DNA from 3 places in the Butyricicoccus porcorum genome. Region 1 is predicted to be linked to each of the others. Evidence: riboswitches for the same ligand, from Rfam matches in the RefSeq annotation. Region 1 holds a riboswitch; each other region holds the start of a gene.

Region 1 (7,824 bases):
GTGCATGCCGGTAAAGCTGCCTGCCAGCACGCCGCACAGCAGCGCCGCCACCAGAAATGCGAACACCGGCGACTGCCGCAGCCGCCGGACATCAGAAAAGCTGAGCATACCTCGTTTCATCGCCGTTCCCCTTTCCGGTTCCCTGCTAACAAGATATTCTCAGCCTGTTTCTGTTATTCGCTTTTGTCCGCCTGTTACAGCTGGACGGTCTCAATTTCGCCGATCGATCGGAAAATGTCCTCCACCGCAGATTTCATGTGGTTCGGGAAGCGCTTGGAATAGGTCAGGCGGCTCAACTGTGTGCCGTCCTCCCGCTGTTCGCTCTCCACGCAGACGACATTGGTCGCCTTCGCAACGCGATCCTGAATGTATTCGCAGCTCCGTCCCGGAATGGTGGAAACAAGCACGCGGCCGCGTGTCGTTCCGCAGATAGACGAGAGCAGGGTAGAAAACTCCTGCCGTGCGCTGGAGACAATCATAATCTCAGAGCGCAGCATGGATGCGGAGACATCCGGTGCGCAGTCAATGCCGAGGCCGAGATAATGCTCGCGGCGGATGGCATCCTTTTCCGCAATATGAATATGCTTCGGAGTTACTACATTATTTTTTAAAATACCGTCCAGGATACGTTCGGAAAACTCCGTCATTCCGATCATACCAAGTCCTATGCTATGTGGCATGAAAATCACCTCTGTCATATTACTCTGTCCCGGCGCGGGGAAAGGATTCACCGGAATTCTGTCTGCCTGTGCAGGCAAAGATCGAGTATTATTATTTTCATTATAGAGCGATTTTGCGAAATTTCAACTAAATTATTGTCTTGTTTTGATATTTTGGCGTGTTGCCAGATTATTCCCCAATCATCTCGGCCGCTTTGAGATAAATTGCACATTCCAGGCGTTTTTTCTGTAACTCACAGCCCATCTCATACGGTGTTTCAATGTCGCCGTTCATGTTGAAATTCGCCGCCGCACAACCGCCGGAGCAGTAAAATTTTGCCCAACAGTCCTTGCACTTCGGACGGGTGCAGACGTTCAGACCGGAGAAATGGTTGGAAATATCCATGTCCAATTTTCCGTCATCCAGCGTGCCCATCAGGAACTCCGGATGGCCGACAAACTGATGGCATGGATAGATTTCGCCGTCCGGCGTCACGGCGACATATTCATAGCCTGCACCACAGCCGCGCAGGCGCTTGATGACGCACGGACCCTGCTGCAAATCGACCATAAAGTGGAAGAAATTGAAGCTGCGTCCTTCCTTTTTGCGCTGCTGCATGATGTCAACCAGCTTTTCATACTCCTCGCCGATGCGCGGAAGATCCTTTTCGCTCAGGTCATAACCGGTTCCCGGCTCGCTGGTGACCGGCTCAACCGACAGCTGGTCAAAGCCCTCATCCGCAATCGAAAGCACGTCGTTGGTAAAGTCGAGGTTTTTGCTGGTGAATGTGCCGCGCACATAGTAGTCGCGATCCTTGCCGCGCTGTGCCACCAGCTTTTTGAACTTCGGCACGATGACATCATAGCTGCCGCAGCCGCCCGCTGTCGGGCGCATCTCATCGTTGACGCACTTTCTGCCGTCAAGCGACAGGACACAGTTGTCCATATTTGCGTTGATGTAGTCAATCTTTTCATCATCCAGCAGCAAACCGTTGGTGGTGATGGTGAAGCGGAATTTTTTGTTCTTTTCCTCTTCGATGGAACGGGCGTAGTCAATCGTCTTCGTGACAGTATCCCACGCCATCAGCGGCTCACCGCCGAAGAAATCGATTTCAATGTTACGGCGTGCGCCGGATTTCTCGACAACGAAGTCAATCGCCTTTTTCGCCACATCAAAATCCATCGTCATGCGCTTGCCCATACCGAAATCACCGGTATCGGCAAAGCAGTACTTACAGCGCAGATTGCAGTCATGTGAGACATGCAGGCACAGCGCCTTGATCGGCGCGCCGGTCGGAATGGCTGCCGCAATGTTGATGTAATCGTCGTCTGCGAACAGATAGCCGGCCTGTTCCAGCTCATACAGTTCGCGGTATGCCTCGCGCAGCTGTTCCGGAGTGAACTGGTCAGACAAGCTGCGGAGGATATCCTCCGGACATTCCTCCGTCATACCGGGCGCGACAACGGCAGACAGTGCATAGGCCGCATCGTCGACAACATGCACCGATCCACTGTTGATGTCCATCAGGATATTGACACCCTTCATGGAAAAACGATGTATCATAAAAAATGTACTCCTGTCAAACAAAAATTTCGGGACTGACAAAACGCCAGTCCCGATCCTGTATTGGATAAGCTGTGTCTTACTTGTCGTGCTCGCACTTCTGGTTTGCTACCGTGCAGGAAGTCTTGCAGGCAGACTGGCAGGAAGTCTGGCACTCGCCGCAGCCGCCCTTGGCAGCAGTTTCCTTAAACGTGCAGGAATTCAGAGTCTTGATGTGAGTCATGGTAATTTCTCCTTCCTAAGTTAAACTATGAAACGCAGATATTACTATTTGCGCCTTTTTTTCTTTTTTGCCGCCGCGCCGGCAAATGCACCCGGCAGCGAAGCGACCAATGTGATGCCGGAGGTCAGTCCGGCGGCCGGAGCGGCAAACGCCGCATCGCGCAGCGTCAGCCCCAGCAGGAACAGACAGCCCAGCAGCAGCACGCCGATGAGCAGCCCCATCGGCAGCTTATGCGCCGGCGCCCGCCGCGCGCCCCAGAAGGACGCTGCAAAGCTGCCGGCTGCCAGCGGCACATACGCCGCCAGCGGTGCAAGCTGCTGGCCGAGCGTACCGGTCGAAAGCAGAGCCGCGCCGCCCAGCGTGCCGCCGAACACCAGCAGCAGGCCGAGCAGCATGGGAGCTGCCCAGTATACCGCCGCCCTGCCGTCTGTCGATTCCGCACGATTCATCCAAAAATCCCTCCCGCATTCGTTCTCACGAATACGTTACGCGGGACGCCGGAAAATCATACGGATTATTTTTCCTCGGACGCATCAGAGTCCTTTTCAATCTTGGAGCGAATCGCCCACTTATAGAACTTCATGCGGTTGCCGCTGGTCTCGATGACAATTTCGTCGTCACGTACCGATACGACCTTGCCGATGATGCCACCGATTGTGCAGATGCGGTCACCGACAATGATCGAATCGCGCATTTCCTTGTCCTGCTTGTCGCGCTTCTTCTGCGGACGGATCAGCATGAAGTAGAACAGTACAAAAATCAGAATCAGCGGGACGAACGAAAGATAGGTCTCCGCACCCGGCATCTGTGTATCCAGTGCAAATGGAATCATTTCGACTTTACACCTCCTGTCGAATTCACAATAAGTCAATTATATACAATCAACCTGCAAATTACAAGCATTTTTCCCGTTTGTCCATGAAATGTTTGACGCTTTGTCTTTGCGCCGCATGCATTTCGGTGTATAATGGGGACAGATCAGCTCTGACAGGAGGTTTGAAACCATGAAAGTGACAAGTACAGGCATCGAAAACGGCTTCTGGGCCGACCGGTTCGGAAAATTCGGCAGTGATCTCTCCGCGAAGGGAAAAAATGTCCGCTCCGTTCCGTTTTCCATCTCGGACGCGCCGGCAGGCACAGTTAGTTTTGCCGTCGTTCTCGACGACAAGGACGCCATCCCGGTCTGTGGATTCAACTGGATTCACTGGACGCTGTGCAACCTGACACAGGCGGAGGTCGCGGAGGATGCCAGCCGGAACAGTCCTGACTTTATTCAGGGCTCGACAAGTTTCCACAGCGCAGCGGGCGACGAGACGCGCGCCGAAGCCTCCTGCTACGGCGGCATGGCACCCCCGGACGCCGACCACGAATACACCCTGACGGTATACGCGCTCGACTGCACGCTGGATCTCACAGAGGGCTTTTACCTCAACGAAATGCTGCGCGCCATGCGCGGGCATGTGCTGGCACACGCACGCGTTTCCGCGATGTACCGGGCTTAATGGCAGCGCTGCCGGAGGACGGCCCCCGCCCTCCGGCTTTTTTTCGCCCAATCGCGTTATTCCGTAATGGTTGTGGAGAAGGTCAGCGTCTCGCTCTCGCCCGGCTTCAGGCAGCGCACGCCAATTTTGTTTTCCAGCGCGTGGTCAAGATAGGCCGTATCCGGCAGCGTGCTCCACGGCTCAATGCAGACATAATTGGTTGGCTTGCCCGTGTACTTGCTCCAGATGCCGAGATACGGGAAATCCTCGAAATCCATGCGGATGCAGTGTGCGGATTTGTCGCTTTTTACACAGACCGACCGCGTCTGCACGTCGTCCAGAATGAGCGCATCCAGCGCAAACAGCTCATCGGTCAGGTACAACTTTCCGTCGGTGAGCGGCACGTCACGTTTTTCCTTCGTAATCATCAGCGCTTCGTTGTTGATGAGCGGGTGCACGGCGTCCCCGTCACCAAAATCGACATAATAATCCGCCATCGTCTCGCCGTCCTCCAGTGCGACATTGTACGCATCATGTCCGCCGACCTCGTAATACATGTCGGTATCGCCGTTGTTCTTCGTGATATGTTCCTTTTTGAGCGTCGCGCCGTCCAGCGTATAGCGCACGGTCAGCGCAAAATCAAACGGATACATCGCACGGGTGTAATCAATCGGCAGAAGGGTGAAGTCGATGCTGGTTTCCGTCTGCGCCGTGCAGGCAAATTCCAGATCGCGGCCAAAGCCGTGCTGTGTGATGGTATATTCTTTCCCTCCGACAGTATACGTCTTGTCCTTCAGGCGGCCGACAATCGGAAACAGGATCGGCGCATGGCGTGCCCAGATCGACGGGTCTGCCTGCCAGACATATTCCGTGCCGGAGGCTCTGGATTTCATGGAGCTGAGCTCCGCGCCCTTGCTGTCAATGACAACCGTGAAAACTTCATTCTGAATCGTATATTGCATCGTTCTCTCTCCTCTGTGCCCGCCGGGTGGTTCAGCGGTTTTTTCATAATTTCAGTGTAACATGCAGCCCGCCGTTCGTCAATGTCACACAGAGCCACATAAAAAATCATTGACATTTCGCCGGATTCGCCGTATAATACACCCGAAAGACAACTGAACACTTGTTCTTGAACTGGGGATCCGCGGCAAGCGGCTGAGAGTGGAGTAACTGCCTCCTTACTCATTGAACCTGTCTGGTTAGTACCGACGTAGGGAGTTTCGAGGTATTCACAGTTTTGAACGATATGAGACCACGGCTTCCGGGTGCCGGTGGTCTTTTTCTTTTGTATTTTATTTTCAGCACACAAGGAGGAATGCTGCATGAAGGTGAACGGCAAATCTGTCCCGGCAGAAGAGGGCATGACCATCTGCGCGCTGCTCGAACAGCAGGGCTATCCGCTCACGCGCATTGCCGTCGAAGTCAACGGCGAAATCGTGCCCAAGGCGCAATACGATACGTTCGCACTGCACGATGCGGATACAGTAGAAATTGTCTGCTTCGTGGGCGGTGGCTGACATGACCATCACCTGTAACGGAAAGCCGCTGGTGCTGGAAGACGGCGCACGCTTGCAACAGACCGCACATGCGCTGATGCCGTCCGCATCCGTGGTCATCCGCAACGGCTTTCAGACAAACGAAGATGTCCTCCTCGAGGACGGCGACAGCATCACACTGATTGAAAAGGGCGTCCTGCCGCCGCAGGAGGTGCTCGAGCACATGATGGCAGCGCGGCACTCCCCACACGTGCATGAAACGGTCAAGCGCGCCTGTGTCGGCATCGCCGGCCTCGGCGGGCTCGGCTCCAACATCGCTGCCATGCTCGCGCGCACCGGCGTCGGGCATCTGATCCTCGCGGATTTCGACGTTGTCGAACCGAGCAATCTCAACCGCCAGAACTATTATGTCTCGCACCTCGGGATGCACAAAACCGACGCGACAGCGGACATCATCCGCCAGATCAACCCGTTTATCGAAGTAGAAACGCACACGGTTCGCATCACAGAGGACAATGCGGCGGACATCTTTGGCGGCTGTGATGTGGTCTGTGAGGCATTCGACAACCCCGTCTGTAAGGCGGAACTGGTCTCCGCGCTGCTCAGCAGCTCGGACACGATCCGCATTGTCGCGGGTTCCGGTATGGCAGGCTATGGCTCTTCCAACGAAATTCTGACCAGAAAACGAATGTCACGCCTGTATGTCTGCGGCGATGGCGAAACTGCCGCGGCAAACGGCGTCGGCCTGATGGCGCCGCGCGTCTCGGTCTGTGCCGGTCATCAGGCAAATATGGCTCTTCGCCTGCTGCTCGGGATCGGGCAGCCGTGACGCCCCTACCTATCTTTATCAAAAACATCTTTCAAAGGAGACTGACACCAATGGCTGATACATTTACCCTCGGCGGACATGAATTTACCTCCCGCTTTATCCTCGGTTCCGGCAAATACTCGCTCGACCTCATCAAGGCAGCTGTCGAATATGCAGGCGCACAGATCGTCACGCTTGCCCTGCGCCGTGCCACCCTCGGCAGCATCGACAACATCCTCGACTACATCCCGGAGGGCGTCACATTGCTGCCGAACACCTCCGGTGCGCGCAACGCCGAAGAAGCTGTCCGCATCGCACGCCTCGCCCGTGAGGTCGGCTGCGGTGATTTCATCAAGATTGAATGCATCCATGAGTCCAAGTACCTGCTCCCGGACAACTATGAGACCATCAAGGCGACAGAAATCCTCGCCAAGGAAGGCTTTGTCGTCCTGCCGTACATGTATCCAGATCTGAACGCAGCGCGCGACCTCGTCAATGCCGGTGCCGCCGCTGTCATGCCGCTCGGTGCGCCGATTGGCACGAACAAGGGGCTTGTTACCAAGGAATTTATCCAGATTCTCGTCGATGAAATTGACCTGCCGGTCATCGTTGACGCGGGCATCGGCAAGCCGAGCCAGGCATGTGAGGCAATGGAAATGGGCTGTGCCGCTGTCATGTCCAACACGGCGATTGCAACCGCAGGCGATATTCCGGCGATGGCTGGCGCCTTCAAGCAGGCCATCGAGGCTGGCCGTACCGCTTACCTGTCCGGTATGGGCCGTATTCTGGAAAAAGCATCCGCTTCTTCCCCGCTGACCGGCTTCCTCGCGGACTAAGGAGGACAGCATCATGAGTGAAATCATCAACGCAAAATATATCACACGCGAAACCAACCATATGGAATACCAGCCGGGCATGGAAATTGTCCCCGGCAATATCATCGATCAGGTTCTGGATGCGCGCGAAAGCTATGACGAAACAAAATACACTGCCGCGGACGTCATCCGTGCCCTGTCAAAGGATGTGCTGGCGCCGGAGGACTTCGCTGCACTGCTTTCTCCTGCGGCACAGCCATATGTCGAGCAGATGGCAAAACGCGCCCAACAGGAAACCCGCAAGCATTTTGGCAATTCTGTCATGATGTTTACCCCGTGCTACATTGCCAACTACTGTGAAAACTACTGCATCTACTGCGGCTTTAACTGCCACAACAAGATCCGCCGCGGCAAGCTGAACATGGAGGAGGTGGACAAGGAAATGTCTGCCATCGCCAAGTCCGGTCTGAAGGAAATCCTCATTCTGACCGGCGAGAGCCGCTCCATGTCCCCGGTGGACTACATCGGCGAAGCATGTAAAATTGCCCGCAAGTATTTCACTGTCATCGGTGTCGAAATCTATCCGCTCAACTCGGATGAATACCGCTATCTGCATGAATGCGGCGTCGACTATGTCACTGTCTTTCAGGAAACCTACAACCCGGACAAATATGAAACGCTGCATCTGGGCGGTCACAAGCGCATTTTCCCGTACCGTCTGAACGCACAGGAGCGCGCACTGATGGGCGGCATGCGCGGTGTCGGTTTTGCCGCGCTG
Region 2 (7,824 bases), 1.1 Mb from region 1:
TACCACGGCGACAGCACGGTAGATTTCTATTTTTACTGCCTGCGGCACAAGCCGCTGATGCTGCGCACCGTGCCGGGAACCATCGGTGGCTTTGCCCTGTATGGCGCAAAGCTGTGGGATAAGACAAAGGCCAAGCAGCAGATGTATCGCTTTCTGACCGCCATCGGTGATTCTGAGCAGGTGGTGCAGGAATTCTGGCGCACACATATCCGCAACATCAAGCCGTGGTACATAGAGAAGACCTGGCGGGAGGATGATGTAATTATTTCCGCATCGCCGGAATTTTTGCTGAAGCCCGCCTGTGAACAGCTGGGTATCAAATATCTGATGGCATCGCGCGTCGATGCGCACACGGGAAAATACACCGGTGTCAACTGCTGGGGCGAGGAAAAGGTGCGCCGCTTCCGCGAGGTATTCGGCGACGCGCAGATTGAAACCTTCTATTCCGATTCGCTGTCGGATACGCCGCTTGCGCGCGAAGCACAGACTGCGTGGATTGTGCGCGGCGATGAACTGATTCCGTGGGCGGAATGGGAGAAGCGCAAAAAGAAAAAATAATCGTATGCAAAAAGTGCCCCGCCGGGCAACCGGCGGGGCACATGCTGTTGAGAGGAGAAATCAGCTCTTGCAGTCCTGCAACAGCAGCCGCTTGATGTCCCACAGCCTGCGGGACAGGTCGACATAATAGGTGTGCGGATTTTCAAAGCGCTGCACCTCATCCCACAGCAGGCCGACCTGCTCGGTGCAGTACGCCTGAATGTCGTGGATGGACGGCAGCTCGTAGACGCGCTTGCCGTTTTTGAAAATCGGAACCTGAAGCTCTTTTGCTGTGAAGTTGGTCAGCGTTTTGGTTTTCCAGGTTGCGTTCGGGTCGAAAATTGTGTGCGGTGTGTCCGGGTCGATGACCTCATCATAGATACACAGTTCATCTGCCAGTGCCTTGCCGCTCTCGTTGTCGAAAAAGCGGTACAGCTTTTTGAAATGCGGGTTAGTGATCTTGGAGGTGTTTTCACTCACTTTGATTTTCGGCACAATGGTGCCGTCTGGTGCTTCAATTGCCACCAGCTTGTACACGCCGCCGAAGACCGGTGCGCTGCGCGCGGTAATCAGGCGCTCGCCGACACCAAAGGTATCGATACAGGCACCCTGCATGAGCAGGTCGCGGATCAGGTGCTCATCCAGAGCATTGGACGCGGTGATTTTGCAGCAGGACAGCCCTGCCTCATCCAGCATGTTTCGCGCCTGCCGGGACAGATAGGCGATGTCACCGGAGTCCAGACGGATGGCAAAATTGGTGATCCCTTTCGGCAGAAGGATCTCTTTGAAGGCACGGATGGCGTTTGGTACGCCGCTTTTCAGTGTGTTGTAGGTGTCGACCAGCAGCGTTGTGTTGTCCGGATACAGCTCACAGTATGTTTTGAATGCTTCATATTCGCTGTCGAACATCTGTACCCAGGAATGTGCCATGGTACCGCCCGCCGGGACGCCGTACAGCTCGTCGGTCAGCGTGCATGCCGTTCCGGCACAGCCGCCGATGTATGCCGCGCGCGCGCCGATGACTGCGCCGTCCGCACCCTGTGCGCGGCGGGAGCCGAATTCCAGCACAACACGACCCTGTGCGGCACGCACAATGCGCTTGGCCTTGGTAGCAATCAACGACTGATGATTGATGGCGAGCAGGACAAAGGTTTCAATCAGCTGTGCTTCAATTGCCGGGGCGCGCACAGTCAGGATAGGCTCGTTCGGAAACACCGGCGTGCCCTCCGGCACAGCGTAAATATCACCGGTAAATTTGAACTCGCGCAGATAGGTCAGAAATTTTTCGTCAAACAGTTTTTTCGAGCGCAGGTATTCAATGTCCTCTTCCTCGAAATGCAGCTGTTCGATATAGTGCACGATCTGCTCCAGTCCGGCCGCAATTGCAAAGCCGCCGCCGTCCGGCACCGTGCGGAAAAATACATCAAAATAGGTATTTCGCTTATAAAAGCCGTTGAGGAAATACCCGTTGCTCATTGTCAGCTCATAAAAATCGCAGAGCATGGAAAGATTTTCTCGTTGCATTACAGTCACTTCCTGTTCCCGGTTGGGTTTGATGTACTCAGTATACCCTATTTTGCCAGTACAATCAATTTGTCCGCATACATAGCAAGACAGGCGACAGGGGAAACTACAGGCACAGCGGAAAAGACAAAAGAAAGGATTGACAAATCTGGACTGGTTTGGTATCATAATGGCAGTTAGCAAGGGCTAACTGCAAGCGGGTTGTCAAAGCAGCCCCTCTTTTTGGAAAATTGAGTTAGCTTTTGCTAATTATGGAGGGAAGGACATGGATAAAACGCTGGAAGAAATGCTGGTGGAGCAGTGCGCGCCGACGCTGGCAGGAGTGAAGCCTGCGAATCTGTTCCGTTGCCCCGATCATGCGGCGCTGTACCATTCGGTGCAGGAGTGGGACAACCGCCTTCGCGCGAGCGGTATCCGCATTCGTGTGGTCAAACGCTGCCGCCGTACCCATGCATGTCTGATTTATGTGTGCCGCTGGGACTGGATCTGCCGCACACTGGCGCAGGCGGATACGGCGGAATTTCTACGCACAAACGGCTATGATCTGTCGAAGGGGACAGAGAGCGTGCTGTGCCAGCTGTCGCGCCGCCTGTGCCTGCAGGAGGATTTCCCGCATGAAATCGGTGTATTTCTGGGCTATCCGCTGCATGATGTGATTGGATTTATTGAAAACCGCGGACAAAACTATTCCTGCTGCGGGCATTGGAAGTGCTACGGCGATGCAGACCGGGCGCAGCGGACTTTCGATGTCTATAAGCGCTGTACAGCCGTGTATAAGCGTATGTACCGCCGTGGTGTGCCGCTGATGAAGCTGGTTGTCGCTGCATAATGGCGCACGGGGTTGCAGACAGGCAGGATTTGTGCTATATTAAATGACTATCAGGGGAGTCCGGACAGACGGGCTGAGAAACGGATACTGTTCCGTGACCCTTTGACCTGATCTGGATCATGCCAGCGCGGGAGTGACAGAACTGCCAGCGCCTTCGCCGCGTTTCCGGTGAAGGCGCTTTTTCTGTGTGTAAACCGCTGCGAACAAAGAAAGGAAGAAGTAGCATGAAAGCAAGCGTTGCAATTCAGACTCTGCCGGAGGCAGAAAACGAAACCGAACTGGTACGTATTGTCGATGAAGTCATTGCGTATATCAAAAGCACCGGCCTGCATTATTATGTCGGCCCGTTTGAGACAACGATTGAGGGTGAGGACTATGACCAGCTGATGGACATTGTAAAGGAATGCCAGCACATTGCCATCCGTGCAGGTGCGCCGTCGGTTTCCGCGTACATTAAGGTAGTGTACCGCCCGGAAGGAGAGATTCTGACCATTGATAAAAAGGTTACGAAGCATCACGAGCAGTAAGGGGCCTGCCGCACTTGCGATTGTCCTGCTGCTGGCGGTCTGGCAGCTGGTTTCGGCCAGCGGGCTTGTGCCCGGTTATATGCTGCCGTCTCCGGTGCAGGTCGTTCGCGCCTTTGTCGGGGAATTTGGCCTGCTGTGTGAGAATGCTGTCATTACGCTGGAGGAGGCGTTTCTTGGTCTTGCACTCGGTGTTGCCATCGGCTTTGCCTTTGCGGTGCTGATGGATGCGTTTTCCTGGCTGTACCGGGCATTTTATCCGCTGTTGGTTATTTCCCAGACTATCCCGACCGTGGCAATTGCGCCGCTGCTCGTGCTCTGGTTTGGCTATGAGATGACGCCAAAGATCATTTTGATTGTCATTGCAACGTTTTTTCCGGTGACAGTCGGTCTGCTCGACGGCTTCCGCAGCATTGACCCGGATTCCATCAACCTGCTGCGCTCGATGGGCGCGGGCAAATGGCAGATTTTCCGCTATATCAAATGCCCGTCTGCGCTGCCGCAGTTTTTTTCCGGGCTGCGCATTGCTTCGGCCTATGCGATTGTCGGTGCGGTGATCTCGGAATGGCTGGGCGGCTTCGGCGGTCTGGGTGTATACATGACGCGCGTCAAAAAGGCGTTTGCGTTTGACAAGATGTTTGCAGTCATTTTCCTGATTTCCGCCATCAGTCTGATCCTGATGGCGCTGGTCAACCTGCTGCAAAAGAAATGCATGCCGTATTCCAATATGGACGGCGACGATTAAGTGAGGATTTGTATGAACCTGTGGAAAAGAGTAACGGCGGCAGTTGTTCTGTCCGCCATGGCGCTGGGACTCGCTGCCTGCGGCAGCAGCAGCGCGCCGCAGAACGGTTCTGCGGAACAGGGCTCCGGAGACACTTCTGGGGATCTCAAGAAAGTCACCTTTGTGCTCGACTGGACGCCGAATACCAACCATACCGGTCTGTATGTCGCGTTGCAGAATGGTTATTTTGAAGACGCCGGACTGGATGTCGATGTTGTACAGCCGCCTGATGACGGCGCAGAGGTTCTGGTCGGCTCGGGTAAGGCAGATTTTGGCGTGTCGTTTCAGGACACGATGGCTTCTGCATTGATCGGTGACAACGCACTGCCAATCACGGCGGTTGCCGCGGTCATCCAGCACAATACCTCCGGTATTATCTCTCGCGCAGGCGAGGGGATGGATCGCCCGAAGGGTCTGGAAGGCAAAAAGTATGCCACCTGGGATATGGATATTGAAAAAGCTATGATGAAGAATGTCGTCGAGACGGACGGCGGTGATTTCTCCAAGGTTGAGCTGATCCCGTCCACCGTCACGGATGAGGTGTCCGCATTACAGAGCAAGTCGGTCGACGCGATTTGGGTGTATTATGCCTGGGCCGGCATTGCGACCAAGGTTGCAGGACTTGACACCGACTACTTTGCATTTTCTGACATCAATCCGGTCTTTGATTACTATACCCCGGTCATCATTGCGAACAATGATTTCCTGAAAAACGATCCGGAAACAGCAAAGGCGTTCCTTGCTGCGCTGGCAAAGGGCTATGAATATGCCGAGCAGAACCCGGAGGAGGCTGCGGATATCCTGCTTGAGCAGTGTCCGGAGCTGAAATCCAATCGGGAGCTTGTCGTTGAGAGCCAGAAGTATCTTGCAGATAAATACACTGCTGATGCATCTCAGTGGGGTATTTTTGACGCGGAGCGCTGGAATGCGTTCTACAACTGGCTGAATGAAAACGATCTGGTATCCGCGGACATTCCGGAGAATACCGGATTCTCCAACGATTACCTGCCGCAGTCCTGATGGAACAGAACAAACTGGAGGTGCGCGGCGTCAGCAAGTCGTTTGCCGACAAACAGGTGTTGGACAACATCCATGTCACGCTGCATGAGGGAGAGCTGGTCTGTTTTCTCGGTGTGAGCGGTGCAGGCAAGACAACGCTGTTCAATATCATTTCCGGTCTGATGAAGCCGGACTGTGGGCAGGTGTTTCTGGATGGCACAGATATTACCGGCCAGCCGGGACGCATCAGCTACATGCTGCAAAAGGATTTGCTGCTGCCATACCGCACAATTGAGGACAACGTGGCACTGCCGCTGCTGCTGCGCGGCGTGGGAAAAAAAGAGGCACGGGCGCAGGCGGGTGAGCTGTTTGAGGCATTCGGCCTGGACGGCACGCAGAAAAAGTATCCGGCACAGCTGTCCGGCGGCATGCGCCAGCGCGCTGCCCTGTTGCGCACCTATATGTTTTCGCACAACGTTGCGCTGCTCGATGAGCCGTTTTCTGCGCTGGATACGCTGACCAAGTCTGCCATGCATACCTGGTATCTGGATGTCATGCAGCGCATCCGGTTGTCGACGCTGTTTATCACACACGACATCGACGAGGCAGTCCTGCTGTCTGACCGCATTTATCTGCTGACCGGCAGGCCGGGGCGTATTTCTGAGGAAATTGTCATCACAGAGCCGAAGCCGCGTGCGGTAGATTTTAATCTGACACCGGAATTTCTGGCGTATAAGCGCCGTATTTTGGAAAAACTGGACGAATCACAGGCATAAAGGAAGCCCTGGCAGCAATCGCTGCCGGGGCTTTGTGCGCAAAAAGATGAAATTACTCCACGGTGTTGTGCAGGGCACCGATGCCATCGATTTCACAGACAACGGAGTCGCCCGGTTTGAGGAATCGGGGTGGCTGCATGCCCATGCCGACGCCGGATGGGGTGCCGGTGGCAATGATGGTTCCGGTGCATAGCGTCATGCCGCGCGACAGCTCGGAAATAATTTCCGCAATACCGTGAATCAGGTATGAGGTATTGCTGTTCTGCCGCAGCTCGCCGTTGACCGTGCAGCGGATATCCAGCGCGGGCGGGAAAGGGACCTCATCCGCTGTCAGGATGCACGGGCCGCATGGCGTAAAACCGTCGAGACTCTTGCCAAAATACCACTGTTTGTGCGCGGTCTGTAAATTACGTGCAGATACATCATTGACGATGGTATAACCGAAAATATAGTCTGCGACCTGCTCCGGCTGTACGCAGAAGGCGTCTTTGCCGAGAATAACACCCAGCTCACACTCATAGTCGAGGCTGTCGACGAGACCTGGATAGGACGGGATGGGGTCGCCGTAGCCGGAGGCTGTGTGCACGCGCTTGCTGAAATAAATCGCCTTTGGACGCTCACCGCCAAATGCCTCGCCGTTGAACCGGCTGGCCTCTTCCGCATGTGCGGTGTAATTGATGCCGAGGCACAGCACATCCTGCTGCGGGTGCGGGATAGGGGCGCACAGTGTCACCGGCTCTGCCAACGGCTGCTTGCCTGTGGGGTCGAGCTGCGTGCGCAGGAAGACCCCGCTGTCGGCAATCAGTGCGTTCATATCGGCATAATGCAGACCGAACTGTTCGAGATCATACAGTCTGTTGTGGAGTTCCGCGGCAAGGCGCTCCGCGCCATCCGCGGCTCGGTAGGTGTACAGCTTCATGGGTTATCTTCCTTTCCGTGCGATGTGAGAATCTGAAAAAAGGAAAAAGTCGGAGCAAAGCCCGGTTTGCTCCGACCTGGTGCGGATAACAGGACTTGAACCTGCACGGTTGCCCGCTGGAACCTAAATCCAGTGCGTCTGCCAATTCCGCCATATCCGCGTAAAACAGTATACGGTTATGGTAGCATATGCAGTAAATTGTTGTCAAGGCTATGGGGTGAAAATTTGTTCGGTCTGTGGTGTTCAAACTGCGTAAAGTGTGATACAATAAAGAAAATTGTCAGGACAGACGCAAAAACAACGGCGGGCGGGGTTCGGCGGTGACGCCGGATGCAGCCCGCATCTTATGGGTAGGATTATGAAAACAGTCAAAAGATGTATTGCTGTTGTGTTGTGCGCGGCACTTCTGTCGGGCTGTTCGCTGATTTCCAGCGGGGATGACCTGCTGCAAACACCCCGGCCGTCGGAAAATTTTATGCTGCTGCAAAAACAGCTGGAACAGATCATGGGTGACACGATGACGTATGTGTCGCCGCAGGGCGGTGAATACCGCAATACCGTCACGTTCGAGGACATTGACGGCGACAGCGAAAAGGAAGCCATTGCCTTCCTGCGCGAAGGCTCGGGCGGAAAAATTTATGTGTATGCGTTTGAACTCGAGGACGGTGAATACCGTCCCATCGGCAGCATTGAGGCTCCCGGCTCTGCACTCGGTTCGATGTCATTCCTCAAGATCCATGAGAAGGATGAGGGCACGGGTGACAAGCGGAAGGAAAAGCTCATTGTGCTGACCTGGACGCTGTCGGGCGACCTCAAGCAGGGCATGACCGTATGCGCCGTGCAGGACGGCAAGCTCACCGAAGTGCTCGATGCGACGTATACCAGCTATACGATGAGCGACCTCGACAGCGACGGCTCGGAGGAGCTGTTTA
Region 3 (7,824 bases), 910 kb from region 1:
CTGCAAATGCCTGTCCAGCGTCTTTAAGTAAAAGCACGTGCATTCTTTGGTTGTGAATGCATTGACCTGTCCGCCTATGGCATCCATTGCAATGGCAATATGCTGTGCGGAGCGTTTTTCCGTCCCCTTGAACACCATGTGTTCAATAAAATGGGAAATACCACTCAGTTCATCCGGCTCATACCGCGAGCCATTGAGCACCCAGATACCGACCGCCGCGGAGCGCACACCGACAATGGGTTCGGTGACGACACGCACGCCGTTCGGCAATACAATGCGATCATACATATTCTATCTTCTCCATCTATTCGGCAAATTGCCGCTATCCTTCCCTCAAGTATATCACATTCTACCGATAAGTCGAACGGTTTTGAAAAGTTTTTTATGAGAACATATCGATTTTTCGTTTTCCCGTCGATTCCTTGCTTTTTCCGGCGGACAACGGTATACTGAGACAAAACAATTTTTGACCCGGAAAGGAGTCTTTTCCCATGCAGCGATTCCTTCGCTTACTCATATGGGACGCGCTGTTCTGCGTTGTCCCCACAGTCGGCTATGCCGCATCCTCCATGCTCACCTCATCCACCGCGAATTATGTTGTCACCCTGCTGACCTTTGCGGTTTGCGGCGCGTTCCTTGCCCAGCTGTCACGCTGGGGCTCCACCTGGATGGAGGTCGTGTTCGTCGCCCTGCCGGGGCTGTATCTGGCGCTGGCACCGTTTCTCGCGCCGCTGCTCAACGGCCTGCCGCTGTCGTTTGACCTCGTGCCCGCGTTGCTGCTGACGGCACAGACCACCTCCCTGCGCACCGCAGGCGCACTCGCGGCAGGGTTCGTACTGTGGCAGCATGTGTTTATCAGCATTCCGCACAGATGACAAACCGAACCGTACATAAAAAAGGCTGTATCCGAAATCGGATACAGCCTTTGCTTTTTCTATAGAAGGAAACTTACAGAACCTTTTCCTCTTCCTTGACGTCCTTGCAGGACAGGTTGATGCGACCCTTGTCGTCGATCTCGATGACCTTGACCCAAACCATATCGCCGACCTTGACAACGTCCTCGACGCGCTCAACGCGGCGCTTTTCCAGCTTGGAGATGTGAACCAGACCGTCCTTGCCCGGTGCAATCTGAACGAATGCGCCGAAGCCCATCAGGCGGACAACTTTGCCATAGAATACATCGCCGACCTCCGGGTCCTTGACGATGGTCTCAATCATCTTCTTGGCCTTCTCGCCGTCGGAGCCATTGATAGAGGAAATGCTGACGGTGCCGTCCTCGGCAATGTCAACCTTTGCGCCGGACTCAGCGGTGATCTTCTGAATGACAGAACCGCCCTTGCCGATGACATCGCGGATCTTGTCCGGATTGATGTGGATGGTGATCGTCTTCGGTGCCCACGGGGAAACCTCATGACGCGGCTCAGCGATTGCCTTGAGCATAACCTCATCCAGAATCTTATACCGCGCATCGCGGCACTTGCGGAATGCTTCCTTGATGATGGACGGGGTCAGGCCGTCAACCTTGATGTCGACCTGAATGCCGGTGATGCCCTTCTTGGTACCGGCTACCTTGAAGTCCATGTCGCCGTAGAAGTCCTCGACGCCCTGAATATCGGTAAAGGTGGTCTCCTGGCCATCATCCGTAATCAGGCCGCAGGAAATACCTGCAACCGGTGCGGTAATCGGAACACCTGCATCCATCAGAGCCAGCGTAGAACCGCAGACAGAGCCCTGCGAGGTGGAACCGTTGGAGGACAGAACCTCAGATACGACGCGGATTGCATACGGGAATTCCTCCGCAGACGGCAGAACCGGTACGAGGGAACGCTCTGCGAGTGCGCCATGACCGATTTCACGGCGTCCCGGGCCGCGGGACGGGCGGGTTTCACCGACCGAGAAGGACGGGAAGTTGTAATGATGGATATAACGCTTTTCCTTCTGCTCGAAGATGGTATCCAGCTGCTGTGCATCTGCCAGCGTGCCCAGCGTGCAGACAGACAGAACCTGCGTCTGACCACGGGTGAACAGGCCGGTACCATGTGCGCGCGGCAGGACGCCTACCTGTGCAGCCAGCGGACGGACTTCCTCCATGCCGCGGCCATCGACGCGCTTGCCCTCGGTCAGCCACTTGCGGACAACCTTCTTGCACAGCTTGTCTACGATTTCGGTGATCTCACCTGCGCGCTCGGTTGCAACCTCTTCGCCGAGGAATTCGTCGATCTCAGCGCGGACAACCTGCATACGTGCATCGCGAACGGTCTTGTCATCGGTATCGAAAGCAACCTCGACCTTTGCACGTGCAAAGTCCTCGATCTTGTCGAACAGCTCGTGGTCGACATCGTGGTGCTCATACTCAAACTTCGGCTTGCCGATCTCCGCCTTGATGGAGTCGATGAATGCACACATCTTCTTGATTTCCTCATGTGCAAACAGCAGACCCTCGAGCATCTGATCCTCCGGGACTTCCTTTGCGCCAGCCTCGATCATGACGATCTTCTCCGCGGTGCCGCAAACGGTGACATCCATCAGGCTCTTCTGGCGCTGCTCAACCGTCGGGTTGAGGACGAACTCGCCGTCAACCAGGCCGACGTCAACACCAGCTACGGTGTAGTTGAACGGGATATCGGAAATTGCTACCGCAATGGATGCACCGTTGAGTGCAGTGACCTGCGGGGAATTGTCATAATCGTTGCCCATAACCGTGCAGACGATGGAAACATCGTTGCGCAGATCCTTCGGGAACAGCGGACGCATCGGGCGGTCGATCTGGCGGGAAGCAATGGTTGCCTGCTCGCTTGCCTTGCCCTCACGGCGCATAAACGAACCCGGGATACGGCCGACTGCATACAGCTTTTCTTCAAAATCTACCGAAAGCGGGAAGAAATCTACGCCTTCACGCGGCTTCGGGGATGCCGTTGCAGTAACCAGCACGACGGTATCGCCATAGCGAACCAGTGCGGAGCCGTTGGCCAGCTGTGCAACCTTGCCGGTCTCGACGGTCAGCTTGCGGCCGGCAAACGTGGTTTCAAATACACGCTCTTCATCAAATGACTTGTGTGTAATAGTAGTCATAACTCAGACTGTCTCCTTTTCTCAAAAGAATGATGCGGAACCTCCGACAGTCCTTCAAGCACTTGAAGCGCGGGCTTAACCGGATAAGCCAGTCCTTCAACTGCTCAAGGAATTGCCGTACTGTTCCAAAAAACTGGTAAAGAGGAGACCGCATGCAGCCTCCTCTTCCGTCGGAACTCTTACTTTCTCAGGCCGAGCTTCTTAACGATTGCTCTGTAACGCTCGATATCCTTCTTCTTCAGGTAAGCGAGCATGCTGCGGCGCTGGCCGACCATCTTGAGCAGGCCGCGACGGGAATGGTTGTCGTGCTTGTGCTCCTTCAGATGCTCGGTGAGCTGAGCGATGCGCTCGGTCAGGATTGCGATCTGTACTTCCGGAGAACCGGTATCGGTCTCATGCATGCGGTTTGCTTCAATAACTGCTGCCTTCTGTTCTTTGCGGATCATTTTAACACCTCATGAAAAAAATAATATTTGTTATCTCCCTTGCGCTGGGCAGCGGCCTAAGGTGATGGGCACGGTCAAACATGTCCGGTATCCAGACTGCTAAGCACAGGGAGCGCACTAACTCTTGCATCATATCATACCCAAAGTTGTTTGTAAAGTATAATATGGGTAAAAAATACGGATTTTATACTGCGCAGGGATTGGCAGGGATTGGAGATTTATTCAACCATGCGTGTCGCGCGACGCACCGGCGACATCGACAGAATGACAAATTCCGAAAAAAACCTCTGCAATTCAACTGTTTTTTCCTATCCATCGAAAAATTTTTCGCAGGTTTTACATTCCCATCCTGCGATTTTACCGGTTGTTTTCCAATTGTTTTCATTTTTTTTGCATTTTTTCATCTCTCAACTTTCTTATATATTGAAACTGCACAGTTTTCTTCGCCGTTTCTTGTCGATAATTCATGAATTTTGCTTCTTTTCATCTTTGCCGGCGGGTGATATAATTTCAGCACAATCGAAAGAGAGAATAACCGGAAAGTTCCCCCACTTTCCACCCAAAAGAGCGTCCGCAGCAGGCGGCGCTTCCTCCTCTTTTTTGCCAAGAAACACATGACGGTGGCTGTGCAATAGTGCGGCCTGGATGTCGTGTGTTTTTCTTTTTTGTGGATTTTGTCCAAACCGCATTGACAGATGCCCGCCGTGTTGTTATAATGATATCAATTTACAGGGGAACTGATGTGCGTTCCGCCCGGAACGCCGAGTTGAGAAGGTTAAAACCTGACCCTTTGAACCTGTCGGTTAACACCGTTGTAGGAAGTAAAGGTACAATCCGGTTACGATTTCCAGATATGCGCTGAATTCCTATGAATCCAGCGCATTTTTTGTTCCCTAAGTTTTTTCAGCAGGAGGAAAACCAGCATGCATATGACACAGATCGAAGCGGCAAAAAAGGGCATTGTTACCCCGCAGATGGAAATTGTCGCAAAGAAAGAAAACATTGATGTCGAAGTGCTGCGCGAGCGCATCGCCCGCGGCACGGTCGTCATCCCGGCAAACAAAAATCACACCGCGCTGTCCCCGGAGGGCATCGGCGAAGGTCTGAAAACCAAAATCAACGTCAACCTCGGCATTTCCGGCGACTGCCACAACTATGAAGAGGAGTTCGAGAAGGTTCGCATGTCCATCGATTTCGGCGCCGAAGCCATCATGGATCTGTCCAACTACGGCAAGACCCACACCTTCCGTCAGGAACTGATCGACATGTCCCCTGCCATGATCGGCACTGTTCCGATGTATGATGCCGTCGGTTATCTCGAAAAGGACCTCAAGAGCATCACCGCAAAGGACTTCCTGCGCGTCGTCGAAGCACATGCCAAGACCGGTGTTGATTTCGTCACTATCCACGCAGGCATCAACCGCAAGACCATCGATACGTTCAAGCAGACCAAGCGCCTGACCAACATTGTTTCGCGCGGCGGTTCTCTGCTGTTCGCCTGGATGGAAATGACCGGAAACGAAAACCCGTTCTATGAATACTACGACGAGCTGTGCGACATCCTGCATGAGTACGATGTCACCATCAGTCTCGGCGACGCAATGCGTCCCGGCTCCACCCATGACTCGACCGATGCCAGCCAGATCACCGAGCTGATCGAACTCGGTATCCTGACTCAGCGCGCATGGGACAAAAACGTACAGGTCATGATCGAAGGCCCGGGTCACATGGCACTCAACGAGATCAAGGCCAACATGGAGATTGAAAAGCGCCTGTGCCATGGCGCACCGTTCTATGTCCTTGGCCCGCTGGTCACCGACATCGCACCGGGCTATGACCACATCACCTCTGCCATCGGCGGTGCCATTGCAGCCACCTACGGTGCAGATTTCCTGTGCTATGTCACCCCGGCTGAGCACCTGCGCCTGCCGGACGTCAACGACGTAAAGGAAGGCATCATTGCGTCCAAGATTGCTGCCCATGCCGCTGACATGGCAAAGGGTATCCCGGGTGCACGCGAAATCGACGACAAGATGAGCGACGCACGCCGCCGCCTCGACTGGGATGAGATGTTCTCCCTCGCCATCGACGGCAAGAAGGCACGCGAATACTTCGAGTCCAAGCCGCCTCAGGATCGCCACACCTGTTCGATGTGCGGCAAGATGTGTGCCATGCGCACCACCAACTACATTCTCGAAGGCAAGGACGTCAGCCTGCTGTCCGACGAGAAGTAAATTCCGAACACACCTTACCTATGCAAAATCCCCGACCGGAAAAAGACCGGCCGGGGATCTGTTTTTATGCCCGTTCAAACGCGACCACCCCCGCCGCATATGGGTGGTCAATATACAGAACCTCGCGCGCCGCACTGTGGTGCCGCAACAGCTTCAGCACAACCGCCATGTCTCCACCACCGCCAAAAATCAGCGCAATCCCCAGAATCAGCAGCAGCCAGGAGCCTGCAAACACTGCGACAAGTGCCGGCAGAATTCCCAGCAGAAGGGTCGGCATCAGCCCGCCTGCAATATATTGATACCGTTCCAGCGGCTCGCTGCACGTGCAGTAAGGCGTCAGATATTCTTTTATCAATCCGAACTCCACTGCTTTCCAGTGCGACGGCGCAAAGATTGCCCACGTAATGCCGTGGATCAGCTCATGCACACAAATCCATACAAAGAACAGCACGAAAACCAGCACCAGACCCGCAAGTCCAATCGACCCTTCCGCTGCTCCATTGTGCCACAAAAACACAATGATAAAAAGAACGCTGAGCGGCAGCGCCAGCACAAATGCCATCATGTTCGCATAGACCAGCCCGATGGTCAGATCATGTTCCACATAGCCCTGTGCCTCCAGCTTTGCTTTCAGCTGTTCAAATTGTGCCTTGCGGCGCTCCTCTGCCTTCGACAGCTTCCGTTCATTCTCTTTTTCCCTGTATTTGTCCATATACTCCCTTTCAAGCCGTAAAAAACTCCCTCCACCGACCCGCCTCCCGCAGGAGACGAGCCGGACAGAGAGAGCTGATTGATCGAAATACCTCAAATGCATCCCGCAAATTTTATTCATAAGAGGCGGACTGGCGGACGTGTTTGTCCGACATGTCCGCTGTGCGCGGGAGCGCACCGGAAAGGTTTTCTTTTGCTTTTCCTCTCCGAATTGCTCTCAGCCCGCTTCAGAATTCATCTCTGCGGCGTTGGGGCGGACTGGCGGACGTGTTTGTCCGACATGTCCGCTGTGCGCGGGAGCGCACCGGAAAGGTTTTCTTTTGCCTACTTTTCTTTTCCTTAAAAAGAAAAGTAGGTTACTTGACGATTTCCTTTGCAGCAGCAGCGTACTTCTCGACCTTTGCGTCGACCTCTTCCTTGCTCGCGCCGTTTGCCATGATATAAACCTTGACCTTCGGCTCGGTGCCGGACGGACGGATGATGAAGCTGGTACCGTCAGACAGATCATAATACAGAACGTTCTGACCCTTGAGTTCGACCTCAGTGGTCTCGCCGGTTGCCAGCTCGGTCTGGATACCGGTCTGGAGATCGCGCACGTCCTTAACAGCGGTGCCGCCGACTTCCTTGAGCGGAGATTCACGCAGCTCCTTCATCAGCTCTGCCATGCGGGTCAGACCGGAAACACCCGGCATAACGATAGACAGGGTTTCCTCTGCATAGTAGCCGTAACGCTTATACATATCCTGCATTGCATCGTACAGAGTCATACCCTTGGTGCGGTAATATGCAGCCATCTCCGCAATCAGCATAGATGCAATTACAGCGTCCTTGTCGCGTGCATGGTCGCCGCACAGATAGCCATACGACTCCTCAAAGGCGAACAGATACTGATGCGAACCGGTTTCCTCAAACTGCTTGATCTTCTCCGCAAGGAACTTGAAGCCGGTGAAGGTGTCGAAGCACTCAACGCCGTTGTCATTGGCAACCTTGCGCGCCATCTCGGTCGATACAACAGACTTGAGTACAGCCGGATGCGGCGGCATGGTGTTGGTCAGCTTCTTCGCCGTAATAATATAGTCAATCAGCAGGACGCCCATCTGGTTGCCGCTCAGGGTGACGTATTCACCTGTGCTGCTCTTCAGTACGGTGCCGCAGCGGTCGGAGTCCGGGTCGGTGCCGATAATCAGGTCAACACCCATTTCCTTCGCCATCTCGATCGCAATGTTAAAGCCTTCCTTGTTCTCCGGGTTCGGGCTCTTGACCGTCGGGAAATTGCCGTCAATAACCATCTGCTCCGGTACACAAATCACGTTCTTATAGCCAATACGCTTCAGAATTTCCGGTACCAGCTTATAGCCTGC

Evidence for each region. A riboswitch is a leader RNA that binds a small molecule or an ion and turns the genes downstream of it on or off. The one in region 1 is predicted to bind thiamine pyrophosphate.
Region 2: linked by a shared signal. The riboswitch ahead of ACLM7Z_RS06015 (thiamine-binding protein) and the one ahead of thiS (sulfur carrier protein ThiS) in region 1 are both predicted to bind thiamine pyrophosphate.
Region 3: linked by a shared signal. The riboswitch ahead of thiC (phosphomethylpyrimidine synthase ThiC) and the one ahead of thiS (sulfur carrier protein ThiS) in region 1 are both predicted to bind thiamine pyrophosphate.

Annotation. Positions count from the first base shown of each region.
Region 1 covers NZ_CP178353.1:144,699-152,522, forward strand. Annotated here, with positions in the region: gene ACLM7Z_RS00660 (hypothetical protein) at 1-120, opposite strand, end outside; gene ACLM7Z_RS00665 (hypothetical protein) at 195-680, opposite strand; gene scfB (thioether cross-link-forming SCIFF peptide maturase) at 850-2,223, opposite strand; gene scfA (six-cysteine ranthipeptide SCIFF) at 2,303-2,446, opposite strand; gene ACLM7Z_RS00680 (DUF3792 family protein) at 2,491-2,895, opposite strand; gene yajC (preprotein translocase subunit YajC) at 2,961-3,278, opposite strand; gene ACLM7Z_RS00690 (YbhB/YbcL family Raf kinase inhibitor-like protein) at 3,451-3,948, shown strand; gene ACLM7Z_RS00695 (aldose 1-epimerase family protein) at 4,005-4,889, opposite strand; TPP riboswitch at 5,053-5,161, shown strand; gene thiS (sulfur carrier protein ThiS) at 5,250-5,444, shown strand; gene thiF (sulfur carrier protein ThiS adenylyltransferase ThiF) at 5,446-6,252, shown strand; gene ACLM7Z_RS00710 (thiazole synthase) at 6,303-7,067, shown strand; gene thiH (2-iminoacetate synthase ThiH) at 7,081-7,824, shown strand, end outside.
Region 2 covers NZ_CP178353.1:1,251,643-1,259,466, forward strand. Annotated here, with positions in the region: gene ACLM7Z_RS06000 (HAD-IB family phosphatase) at 1-558, shown strand, start outside; gene ACLM7Z_RS06005 (nicotinate phosphoribosyltransferase) at 619-2,061, opposite strand; gene ACLM7Z_RS06010 (DUF3793 family protein) at 2,327-2,890, shown strand; TPP riboswitch at 2,933-3,042, shown strand; gene ACLM7Z_RS06015 (thiamine-binding protein) at 3,115-3,417, shown strand; gene ACLM7Z_RS06020 (ABC transporter permease) at 3,383-4,159, shown strand; gene ACLM7Z_RS06025 (ABC transporter substrate-binding protein) at 4,172-5,218, shown strand; gene ACLM7Z_RS06030 (ABC transporter ATP-binding protein) at 5,218-5,973, shown strand; gene ACLM7Z_RS06035 (fumarylacetoacetate hydrolase family protein) at 6,026-6,892, opposite strand; tRNA gene ACLM7Z_RS06040 (tRNA-Leu) at 6,970-7,052, opposite strand; gene ACLM7Z_RS06045 (hypothetical protein) at 7,251-7,824, shown strand, end outside.
Region 3 covers NZ_CP178353.1:1,055,446-1,063,269, reverse strand. Annotated here, with positions in the region: gene ACLM7Z_RS05140 (M16 family metallopeptidase) at 1-288, opposite strand, end outside; gene ACLM7Z_RS05135 (hypothetical protein) at 492-875, shown strand; gene ACLM7Z_RS05130 (polyribonucleotide nucleotidyltransferase) at 949-3,072, opposite strand; gene rpsO (30S ribosomal protein S15) at 3,252-3,518, opposite strand; gene ACLM7Z_RS05120 (hypothetical protein) at 3,983-4,207, opposite strand; TPP riboswitch at 4,239-4,356, shown strand; gene thiC (phosphomethylpyrimidine synthase ThiC) at 4,442-5,752, shown strand; gene ACLM7Z_RS05110 (DUF3267 domain-containing protein) at 5,817-6,464, opposite strand; gene ACLM7Z_RS05105 (phospho-sugar mutase) at 6,820-7,824, opposite strand, start outside.